DNA from 2 places in the Mesorhizobium sp. BR115XR7A genome. Region 1 is predicted to be linked to the other one. Evidence: predicted binding sites of a transcription regulator. Region 1 holds the regulator's gene; the other holds the start of a gene.
What was found. The regulator PhoB, encoded in region 1, activates phosphate uptake and scavenging genes when phosphate is short. The targets are predictions, from matches to a motif close to TGTCATNNANCTGTCAT.
Positions count from the first base shown of each region.

Region 1 (5,611 bases):
TTGCCGCCGATAGCAAAGACATAACGGCCGAAACGGGTGCGGTTGGTGATGAAGGTCATGACCAGACCGACGGCGACCGCCATCAGCACCGGTATGGCGATGCCGTGGGCGATGAACAGCCCGCCCTCCGGCACGGTGATGTTGTTGGCGGCCGCGTACCGGTTCACGATCCCGATCGGCCATGGATAGGAGTTGGCTAGCCAGACCGCGCCCATGATGACGGCGCAGGTGACGACGCCGAGCAGCGTCTCGGCCCAGATCGGCCGCAGGGGGAAGCGGAAGCGCTTGCGCTGGACCCGCCCGTTGAACAGCGCGAACACGACGGCCAGGCAGGCGACGATGCCGACGACCCAGCTCCAGGTGGCGCCGATCGATCCGGCCGGTCCGCCGCCCATAAGCTGGAACGTGGCGTCGAGCGGTGCCACCGTCTGGCCTGACGTGACCCACCAGGCGGCGCCGCGCCAGACCAGCAGGCCACCCAGCGTGACGATGAAGGCCGGCACTTCGAGATAGGCGATGATGAAGCCCTGGAAGGCGCCGATCAAAAGCCCGAGCGCCAGACCGATGACCAGTGCCAGGACCCAGATCCATGGGTTGCCGAGTTCAAGTCCTACGAACCGAACCAGGAAATGTACCTGCGCAAAGCCCATGACCATGCCGATCAAGCCCTCGGCGGAACCGACGGACAGGTCGATGTTGCGCATGACGATGACCAGCACCATGCCGCAGGCCATGATGGCGACCGCGGACGTCTGCACCGACAGGTTCCACAGATTGCGTGGCGTGAGGAACGTGCGGCTGTCGAAATCGAGCGGATTGACACCAAGACGCAGGCTCGAAATCACATGCAGCGCGACCCAGATCAGCAGCAGCGCGCCGATCATGCCGAGCATGCGGGTATCGATCTCGGTCGCCTTCAGGAAACGCGCGACCGCGCCGAGTTCCGACGCACGCGCCGTATCGGCCTGCGAGGTTGAGGTCGTGTCGGTCATGATGTCCTCCCAGCGGCTTGCCGTCTGACGCGGAGCCGGACCAGAGCCCAGAAGTTAGCCGCCAGCGGCGGAAACACAAATCTTGTCGGGAAAACGCCGCGGCTTGGAAGCAATTCCAGGAAAAGTGCGTAAGGGTTTTTGTCCGGAATTGCGAAGACAAGGAAATTGGAACGGCCAGTGTTCAGAACACTGACCGTTCCACGCCGCGGCGTTTCCGACTTTTCAGGCGATCAAGCTCAGTTGCAGGCCGCGACGTTGCCCGCGGCAACGCCCGTGCAGACTTCGTCCTTCTTGATCCAGCCGGCGTCGATGACGAGGTTGAGATTGTCCTTGGTGATGGCCACCGGGGTCAGGAACAGCGACTTGACGGTGTTGCCGCCAGGCGTCGTGAAGTCCTTCACGCCGGCGATGTCGGTCATCTTCTTGCCGTCGGCGAGTTGCGAGGCGATCTCGGCGGCGTTCTTGCCGAGTTCGCGCGCGTCCTTCCACACCGACACGGTCTGGGTGCCGAGCGCGATGCGGTTGAGCGCGGCGTGGTCGCCGTCCTGGCCGGAGACCGGCACGGTGCCGGCGAGCCCCTGCGCCGTCAGCGCCGCGACGACGCCGCCGGCGGTGCCGTCATTGGCGGCGACCACGGCGTCGACCTTGTTGTCGTTGGCGGTGAGGAACTGTTCCATGTTCTTCTGGGCGTTGGCGGGCAGCCAGCCGTCCGTATAGGCTTCGCCGACATTCTTGATCTTGCCGCTGTCTATGGCCGCCTTCAGCACTTCCATCGAGCCCGAGAACAGGAAGTCGGCATTCGGATCGGCGCCGGAGCCCTTGATGAAGACGTAATTGCCCTCAGGCTTCACCTTGAACACTTCGCGGGCCTGCATGCGGCCAACTTCCTTGTTGTCGAAGGTCAGGTAGAAGACGTCCTTGTTCTCGATCAGGCGGTCATAGCCGACGACCGGAATGCCCTCGTCGAGCGCCTTCTGTACCGCCGGGCCGATGGCCGACGCGTCCTGCGCCAGGATGATCAGCGAATTGGCACCCTGCGAAATCAGGCTCTCGACATCGGTCAGCTGCTTGCCGGGATTGGACTGCGCATCGGCGGAAATGTACTTGTCGCCCGCGGCCTCGATCGCCTTCTTCATGGCCGCCTCGTCGGTCTTCCAGCGCTCCTCCTGGAAGTTGGACCACGACACGCCGATGACCTTGTCCTTTGCCTGCGCGACCGACGCCAGCGTCAGCGACATGGCGACACCCGCCAGAATGGCGACTGTGAATCTCTTCATGATATCCTCCCTGCGCCCGCGTGTGGCGCGACCAAACTGGCCCTAAGGCCGGCACAAAGGCCCTATTTTTTCGAGCCTCGAAAAAACACTGGTCCATCGCCTGAGCACTGTCAACATTGATTCTGACGCATTTTGAGGTGCCAGAAGCCTTTTTTCGAGCCCCGCAATAAATAAATGACAGCCCCAGCCGCTTCTGCCAGTATTCGACCCGTTGCCGGAGGTGTTCGAGGGGGCGTCAAGAACCACGGCGACGGGGAGGGAATGATGTCGGTCGGAATCCGCCACGACGATCTGCGCCGGCGCAACCGTGCAATGGTGATTGGAGCCGTGCGCCGGGGTGGCCAGCCCTCGCGCACTGAGATCGCCGCCACCACCGCCCTGAGCCACTCGACCATATCGGCGATATCAGCCGATCTGATCGGCGAAGGTATCCTGAGCGAAGGCAAGCCGAACGAGGCCGGCTCACTGAAACGCGGCCGGCCGCAGGTGGGCCTTTGTCTCAACCCCGAGGCCGCGGCGGTCATGACCGTGGTGCTGTCGCTGAATTTCCTCTCCGTCGCCGTCATCGACTACGCCGGCCAGGTGATATCGGAGGAGCAGCGCCGGCTGGACACGCTGACCATGTCGCGCGAGGCGCTGATCGGCGAATGCGTGGCCATCGTCCGGCGCCGCCTCGAGGATCCCGACCTCGATGTCGCCAGCATTGCCCGCATCGCGCTGGCGATCCAGGGCATCACCGACACCGAGGCGCGCGCCATGCTGTGGTCGCCGATCACGCCGCAGACGGACATTGCCTTCGCCGATATACTCGAAGCCGAATTCGGCATCCCCGCCACCATGGAGAACGACTGCAACATGATGGCTGTGGCGCTGCGCTGGCGCGACCCCGAGCGCTACCGCGACGACTTCATCGCCATCCTGCTCTCGCACGGCATCGGCATGGGCCTAGTGCTGAAGGGCGAGCTGTTCACCGGCACCCATTCCTCGGGCGGCGAGTTCGGCCACATGATCCATCGCCCCGGCGGCGCGCTCTGCCGCTGCGGGCGGCGCGGCTGCGTCGAGGCCTATGCCGGCAACTATGCCATCTGGCGTAATGCAGGACAGATGGGTGAGGACGCCAAACCGGTCGACGTCAGCGACGCCGACATGCGCGCATTGGCGGCCACGGCGCGCGAAAGAGACGGACCGGAGCGCGAGGCCTATCGCAAGGCCGGCGAGGCGCTAGGCTATGGGCTTGGCAGCTTGTTCGCGCTGATCGATCCGGCGCCGGTTGCGATGGTCGGCGTCAGCGCCGCCGCCTTCGATCTGATCGAGCCGGCCTTGCGTGAGGCCATCGCCCAGACCGCCGGCGGCCAGCATTCGAAATCGATTTCCTTCGATACAGAGCCGAACGAATTGCCGCTGATCCGCGAGGGCTGCGCCATGCGCGCGCTCACCTTCGTCGACCAGGAGATTTTCGCGCCGGGCGTGCAGGTGAGATCCGGCAAGAACGTGGCCTGATCTCAATCCTCGCGAATTGCGTAGCCTGCGCCACGGATGGTGCGTATCACATCGGGCATGCGGCCATTGTTGACCGCCTTGCGAAGGCGCCCGACATGCACATCCACGGTGCGCTCGTCGATGTAGATCGTCTCGCCCCAGACATTGTCGAGCAACTGGCTGCGCGAGAACACGCGGCCAGGATGGCGCATCATGAATTCGAGCAGCCGGAACTCGGTCGGTCCGAGCCGGATCTCGCTCTTCTTGCGATAGACCCGGTGCGATTCGCGGTCGAGCACGATGTCGCCGACCTTGAGCACGCTGGACAGCACTTCCGGCTTGGCGCGGCGCAGCAGCGCCTTGACCCGGGCCATGAATTCCGGCGTCGAGAACGGCTTGACCAGATAGTCGTCGGCGCCGGTCGAGAGGCCGCGCACGCGATCGCTCTCCTCGCCACGCGCCGTCAGCATGATGATCGGCAGTCGCTCCGTCTCGGGCCGCATGCGCAGGCGCCGACAGAGTTCGATGCCGGAAACCGCCGGCACCATCCAGTCGAGCACCAGGAGGTCGGGCACGTTTTCCTGGAGGCGTATCTCGGCTTCGTCGCCGCGTGTCACCACCTCGACCTGGTAACCCTCGGACTCCAGGTTGTAGCGGAGGAGCACGCCCAGCGGCTCCTCGTCCTCCACCACCATGATGCGTGGCGCGATCATCGGTCGATCATCCCTGCCGTCAAGCCGCCGGCACCGACATCGCCGTCTCGTCCTGCTTCGGACGGTTGGCGGGCAGTTGCGTGCCGGTCAGCACATAATACGCATTCTCGGCGATGTTGGTCACATGGTCGCCGATGCGTTCGAGATTCTTGGCGCAGAACAAAAGATGCGTGCAAGCCGTGATGTTGCGGGGATCCTCCATCATGTAGGTCAGGAGTTCGCGGAACACCGAGGTGTATTTGACGTCGATGCGTTCGTCGTCATTCCTGAGCTTGGCGAGGGCGGCGGCATCGCCGGCCGCATATTCCTCGACCACGCCCTGCACCTGGATCAGCACCAGCTGCGCCATGGAGTCGATGGAATGCGACAGGTCGCGCGGCGTGGCGGTGAGGCCGACGGAGCCGACGCGCTTGGCAATGTTCTTGGCAAGGTCGCCGATGCGTTCGAGATCGCCCGCCATGCGGATCGAGCCGACGACATGACGCAGATCGTCGGCCATCGGTTGGCGCTTGGCGATCAGGGTGATGGCGCGATCATCGAGTTCGCGCTGGCGTGCGTCCATGATGGCGTCGTCGGAGACGACGCGCTGTGCCAGCGCGTTGTCGGAATTCAGCAGCGCCTTGGTGGCGCCGCCGACCATCGTGCCGGCGAGATCGCCCATGTCGCTGATCAGCCTGCTGATCTGTCCGAGATCCTCGTCGAAGGCTGCGACTGTGTGTTCGGCCATGATCCTGGTCCTCGTATGCGTGAGATCAGCCGAAGCGGCCGGTGATATAGTCCTGCGTGCGCTTCTCGCGAGGCGACGTGAAGATTTTCTCGGTCTTGTCGAATTCGACCAGCTCGCCCAGATACATGAAAGCCGTCTGCTTCGACACGCGCGCGGCCTGCTGCATGTTGTGGGTGACGATGACGATCGTGTAGTCGGCCTGCAACTCGTCGATCAATTCCTCGATCTTGGCGGTCGACAATGGGTCGAGCGCCGAGGCCGGTTCGTCGAGCAGGATGACCTCCGGCTTGACCGCCACGGTGCGGGCGATGCAAAGCCGCTGCTGCTGGCCGCCCGACAGGCTGAGGCCGCTGGCGTTGAGCTTGTCCTTGACCTCGTTCCACAGCGCGGCGCGTTTCAACGCCTGCTCGACACGGCCGTCCA
Region 1 is NZ_JAIUHW010000005.1:235,241-240,851, forward strand. Features, by position in the region: gene LB557_RS12870 (sugar ABC transporter permease) at 1-992, opposite strand, end outside; gene xylF (D-xylose ABC transporter substrate-binding protein) at 1,229-2,269, opposite strand; gene LB557_RS12880 (ROK family protein) at 2,534-3,769, shown strand; gene phoB (phosphate regulon transcriptional regulator PhoB) at 3,772-4,461, opposite strand; gene phoU (phosphate signaling complex protein PhoU) at 4,481-5,188, opposite strand; gene pstB (phosphate ABC transporter ATP-binding protein PstB) at 5,214-5,611, opposite strand, start outside.

Region 2 (5,611 bases), on a different contig from region 1:
GCGAGGGCGACGCCGAGATGCTGTGCGTCTGCTCCGGCGACGAGCCCGACATGGAAGGCACGCTGTTGAACGAGCTGGAGACGGTGGAAGGATAGGGCGCAGCTCACCGCGCAAGTTTTCTGCAGCTCGATTCAGGCTTTCTCGTTCGAACTGCGCGGCGAAACCGGCTATAGGACCGCTGAAACCGTAGCTCTCGCCAATCTGAAAAGGAAATCCGATGAGTGTAGAAAAGACAGCCGTCATCGTGGCCGGCGGCAGCGGCATGGGGGCGGCGGCGGCCAAGCGGCTGGCGGCGGATGGTTTCAAGGTCGCCATCCTGTCCTCGTCCGGCAAGGGCGAGGCGCTGGCCAAGGAGCTTGGCGGGCTCGGCGTCACCGGCTCCAACCAGTCGAACGACGATCTGCAGCGGCTCGCCGACCTGACCCTGGAGCGCTATGGCCGCATCGACGTGCTGGTCAACAGCGGCGGCCATGGACCGCGCGCGCCGATCCTGGAGATCACGGACGAGCAGTGGCACACCGGCATGGACGTCTACCTGATGAACGTCATCCGGCCGGTGCGCATCGTGGCGCCGCAGATGGTCAAGCAGAAGGGCGGCGCCATCATCAACATCTCGACGGCCTGGGTGGCAGAACCGAACGCGATGTTCCCGACCTCGGCCGTGTTCCGCGCCGGCCTTGCCGCCTACACCAAGATTTTCGCCAACACCTACGCGGCCGACAATGTGCGCATGAACAATGTGCTGCCCGGCTGGATCGACAGCCTGCCCGCCACCGAAGAGCGCCGCGACAACGTGCCGATGCAGCGCTATGGCACATCAGAGGAGATCGCCGCGACGATCGCGTTTTTGGCGTCGGACGGGGCAGGGTATATTACCGGGCAGAATATCCGCGTGGATGGGGGTGTGATCCGGGCGCTGTGAGGGGCGGCTGGCGGCGATCCCATACCTCTCAGATTAGCCGAAGCCCTCCCTCCCTTCGTCATCCTAGGCGTAGCAAGGAGCGAAGCGACGCCGCGCAGACCCTAGGATCCATGCCGCGACGTGGGCCGAAAAAATACGGCGAACGAGGATAGTCCCCGGACGGGTTGGCGGTTACCGTCAACGCATGACCGGCTATGTTTACATGACCGCGAGCCAGAAGGGCGGCACCATCTACATCGGTGTCACCAACGATCTCGGTCGCCGCATGCCGGAGCACAAATCCGGCGAAGGTTCGCGCTTCACCAGGCGCTACGGTGTGCAGCGGTTGGTCTGGTACGAGGAACATTTCGACATTCGTGACGCCATTCAACGCGAGAAATCGCTGAAGCGCTGGTCGCGACAATGGAAGATCGAACTGATCGAGAAGACCAATCCGGAATGGTTCGAGCTGTTTCGCGGAACAGGTTGGTAGCGGTTTGATGCGTTTCGTCGGAGTTTGGAGCCAGGTTCGGCACCGTTTTGTCCGTCGCAAGCGTCGCGGCATGGATCCTAGGGTCTGCGCCGCGTCGCTTCGCTCCTTGCTCCGCCCTAGGATGACGAAGCGAGGGAGGGCTTCGGATTAGTCGCCAGGTCAACTAGCGACCCCTATGGCGTGGCTTCCCAGTTCACTGCGACCGCTTCGCCGCCTGATCCGCATCCGTCAGCGTCTGCAGAAACGCCACGATATCGTCGATCTCGGCATCGTTGAGCGCCGGCTTGTCGCCGGGTTTCTTGCCGTCGAAGGGCGGGTCTTGATTCAAGTTCGGCCAGTAAGCCTTTGGCAAATCGTCATATTTGTCGACCGTGCCGTAAGCGTTTTTCGGGTACCAGCGGCCGGGGTCGGTGTCGCGGCTGGCGTAGAAGGCCACCGCTTCGCGCAGCGTGTGGAAATATCCGTTGTGGAAGAAGCTCTTGCGCAGCGCCACGTTGCGCAGGCTCGGTGTCTTGAACAGGCCGCAATAGTCGGTGCGGCCACGGAAATCGGTGCGCAGGGGACCGCACAGGCCGAGATCGACATAGGTCGGGTCGGCGTTGGCCGGGATGGCCGGATTGCGCGGCACGGCGATGGCGATGAGGCCGAAATCGGTGAATTGCGGCGGCTCACCGTCATTGGCCGGTTCGCTGAGGTGGCAGGAGGCGCAATTGCCTTTCGCCTCGTCCTCGAACAGGGCGCGGCCATGCAGTTCCCGCGCCGATAGCGTCGCCTTGCCGGCGAGGAAGGCGTCGTAGCGGCTGGAATAGGGGTAGAAGTCGACCGCGCTCTGCTCGAACGTGCCAAGCGCCTCGGCGGCGGCGTCGAAGGCATCGTCCGGGCGGTCGAAGACATCGTTGCCGAAGGTTGCCTTGAAGTCATCGGCATAGGCTGACTTGCGCAAGGCGGCGGAGACCGCCACGGCATCCTTGTTTGCCATCTCGAAGGGCGAGAGCAGGGGGATTTTCGCCTGGTCCACACCGTGATCGGCGCGGCCGTCCCAGGTCAGACCGCCGGTCGGGCCATTGTCGACGCTCTCGTCGCCCTCGTCCTCGGAATCGTGGAAATGCTCGGTGAAGGCGGGTGCCGCCTCGAGGTAGCGCAGCGACGGAACCGCGCGCACGCCAGGCAGGTCGAGGTTCGGGCCACCCATCTCGACCGGAGATGCCGAGGCCGGACCGAAGGCATGGCGCGGATCGTGGCAGGAGGAACAGGCCTGTTTTCCCGAAGCCGAGAGCGCCGGGTCGAAGAACATCTTTCGCCCCAAGGCAGTCAGCGCCTCGGCGCGTGCGAAGGCTTGGTCGCGCGACAGCGGACCGGGATGGACGCCGTCCGGCCCCGCCGTATTCGGGGGTGCGGCAAAGCCAAATGCCGAGATCGCGGCACTCGCGATCATCAGGCTTTTCCATCGTCTCGTCATCATGGGGCACGGTCCGCTTTGGCCCGGAAATAAGAACGCAGTGCAACGGATTGATGACCGGTCCCAGTGCTCACGAAACCGTGTTCGCCGCGGCGGCGGATGTCACAAAGGTGACAAGGCATCCACGTTAGCTGCCTATGGTTCCCGCGCAATAGCTCTTCTAGTTAAAGTCAAGCCACGAGGTCTTTCCATGACGAGGCCCAAGTTCCTCACTTCCTTTTGTCTGGCCGGTTCGGCCTTGTTTCCCCTTGCGGCCGCCAATGCCGCCCCTCCCGGCTTCGACAAGATCGACACCGTCGTCGTCATCTATGCGGAGAACCGCAGCTTCGATAATCTTTATGGTGGCTTCCCCGGCGCCAATGGACTGGCCAATGTCTCGGCCGACCAGGCGCGTCAGCTCGACCGCGACGGCAAGCCGCTGACCGAACTGCCGCCGGCCTGGGGCGGGCTGACCGGAAAGGGCGTCACGCCCGTGGTGACGGAGGCGCAGACCGCGCATCTCGCCAACGCGGCCTTCGCCATCGACGATCCCAAGGGCTTCAACGAAGGCGCCAATGTCATCACCCACGATTTGTGGCACCGTTTCTACCAGGAGCAGATGCAGATCGACGGCGGCAAGAACGATAAATTCGTCGCCTGGGCCGATTCCGGCGGGCTGGTCATGGGCCATTATGACGGCTCGAGCCTGCCGATGTGGCAGGTGGCGAAGAAATATGTGCTGGCCGACAATTTCTTCCAGGGCGCCTTTGGCGGCTCCTTCCTCAACCATTTCCAGCTCGCCTGCGCCTGTACGCCGGTCTATCCGCATGCCGACACGAGTCCGATCAAGGGCCAGATCGCCGTGGTCGAGGCCGACGGAACGACCTTGAAGGTGGCCGACAATTCGCCGCCGTCGGCGCTGGGCGGCGTGCCGAAATTCGTCAATGACGGCGCCATCACGCCCGATTTTTACGCCGTCAACACCATGCAGCCGCCCTATCAGCCGAGCGCCAACAAGCCTGCCGAGGGCGGTGACAAGGCGCTGGCCGATCCGGCCGCGCCCACCACGCTGCCGCCGCAGCACGACATCACCATCGGCGATCTCCTGTCGCTGAAGGGGGTCGACTGGGCCTGGTACGCCGGCGCCTGGCAGGCTACCCTCGACGGCAAGAACGCCACGCCGGTGCCGAACTTCCAGTTCCACCACCAGCCGTTCAACTATTTCGCCGCCTACGCGCCCGGCACCGCCGCGCGCACCGAGCATCTCAGGGATGGCGGCCTGGATGGCGTCGAGTTCATCAAGGCGATCGACGACGGCAAGCTGCCGCAGGTCGCCTTCTACAAGCCGCAGGGCAATCTCAACGAGCACTCAGGCTATGCCGACGTGACATCGGGCGACCGGCATCTGGCCGACCTCGTCGCGCATCTGGAGAAGAGCCCGCAATGGAGCCACATGCTGGTCGTCGTCACCTATGACGAGAATGGCGGCTTCTGGGATCACGTCGCGCCGCCCAAGGCCGACCGCTGGGGCCCGGGCAACCGCATCCCGGCCTTCATCGTCTCGCCCTATGCCAGGATGGGCACGGTCGACCACACGCAATACGATACGACGTCGATCCTGCGCTTCATCACCGCGCGCTACGATCTGCCGGTGCTGACGGGCATCGTCGCCCGCGACAAGGCGCTGGCCGCCAATGGCGAGCCGCCGATGGGGGATTTGTCAGCCGCGCTTGATCTCAGCCGCTAGGGCGGAGCGAACCGCGAATATGCCGCCGCGCCGCGAGGCGCGGTGGCTCAGCCGCCATTGACCAGGGCAAGAATGAGCTTTTGCAGATTGCCGCCCTGGCCGAGTTCGATGCGGTCGAAATCGCGGCTTGCCTGCCGCTGCGCCTGCGAAAGGGCGGACAGGCGTTTGGTCATCTCGACCCGGATCTTGCTGCATTTGGGATCGTCGGGGACGGTGAGGCCGACCGTCGCCGCCTCGATCTTGCGCGCCATGTCGACAATGGTCGCGCCATGCACCTTTTCGTGGGCGCTGACGCCTGCGAGGAAAACCTCCCAGTTCTTCTGGATGGCGGACGGCAGCGGCGAGGAGGGGCTGGGCAAGGTGTAGGTGATGATGAGCTTTGGCTTGGCCGAGACCAGCACGCAGGCTCCGGCACGCGGCTGATAATCCCTGGTCCAGGTCAGCTTGAAATTGGTGTGAGCAATGGCGCGGGTAATGCCGACATTCGGCCCGTTCTCGCCAATCGACCGGTAGAGCTCGAGCCCGGACTGGCCTGAAATGGCGTAGGTCTCGACCTTCTCGACCGGCTTCCATTCGGCATGCGCGGCGAGCGGCAAGGCCACCAGAGCCGCGGTCGGAAGATACAGGCGACCAAAGGTTCTCAACACCGCTCTCTCCAAGGCGCGCGGCACATGCAATGCCATTCAACGGCTTTTCCTATATGCTGCCGGCGGGCGCTGCAAATGGCCCGGAGGGGAAGTCATGAGAAGAAATCTCGTTGCCGCCGGTGCCTTGGCGGCGGTGCTTGGCGCGCAATCGGCCTTCGCTGCATCCTGCGGCGGCTGGAGCGCCAAGATGGAGGAAGACGAGGGCGGCAGCGTGCTGACCGCTTCGGTCTGCGGCGGGCCGAAGGGCGACGCCTATCTGATGCTCAATTGCTACGACAAACCGGTGCTGAGCTACGATGTGGGCGCCAGCGGCCAACAACTGGAGCCGGGCATCAGCGGCGCTTTCGACTTCAAGGCCGACGGCAAGACGGTGACGAAAACCCTG
Region 2 is NZ_JAIUHW010000003.1:142,764-148,374, reverse strand. Features, by position in the region: gene LB557_RS07620 (helix-turn-helix domain-containing protein) at 1-95, shown strand, start outside; gene LB557_RS07615 (SDR family oxidoreductase) at 218-922, shown strand; gene LB557_RS07610 (GIY-YIG nuclease family protein) at 1,107-1,394, shown strand; gene LB557_RS07605 (cytochrome-c peroxidase) at 1,588-2,829, opposite strand; gene LB557_RS07600 (acid phosphatase) at 3,044-4,579, shown strand; gene LB557_RS07595 (DUF922 domain-containing Zn-dependent protease) at 4,627-5,262, opposite strand; gene LB557_RS07590 (hypothetical protein) at 5,321-5,611, shown strand, end outside.
Region 2: the regulator PhoB is predicted to act here: its motif matches at 2,953-2,969, upstream of LB557_RS07600 (acid phosphatase).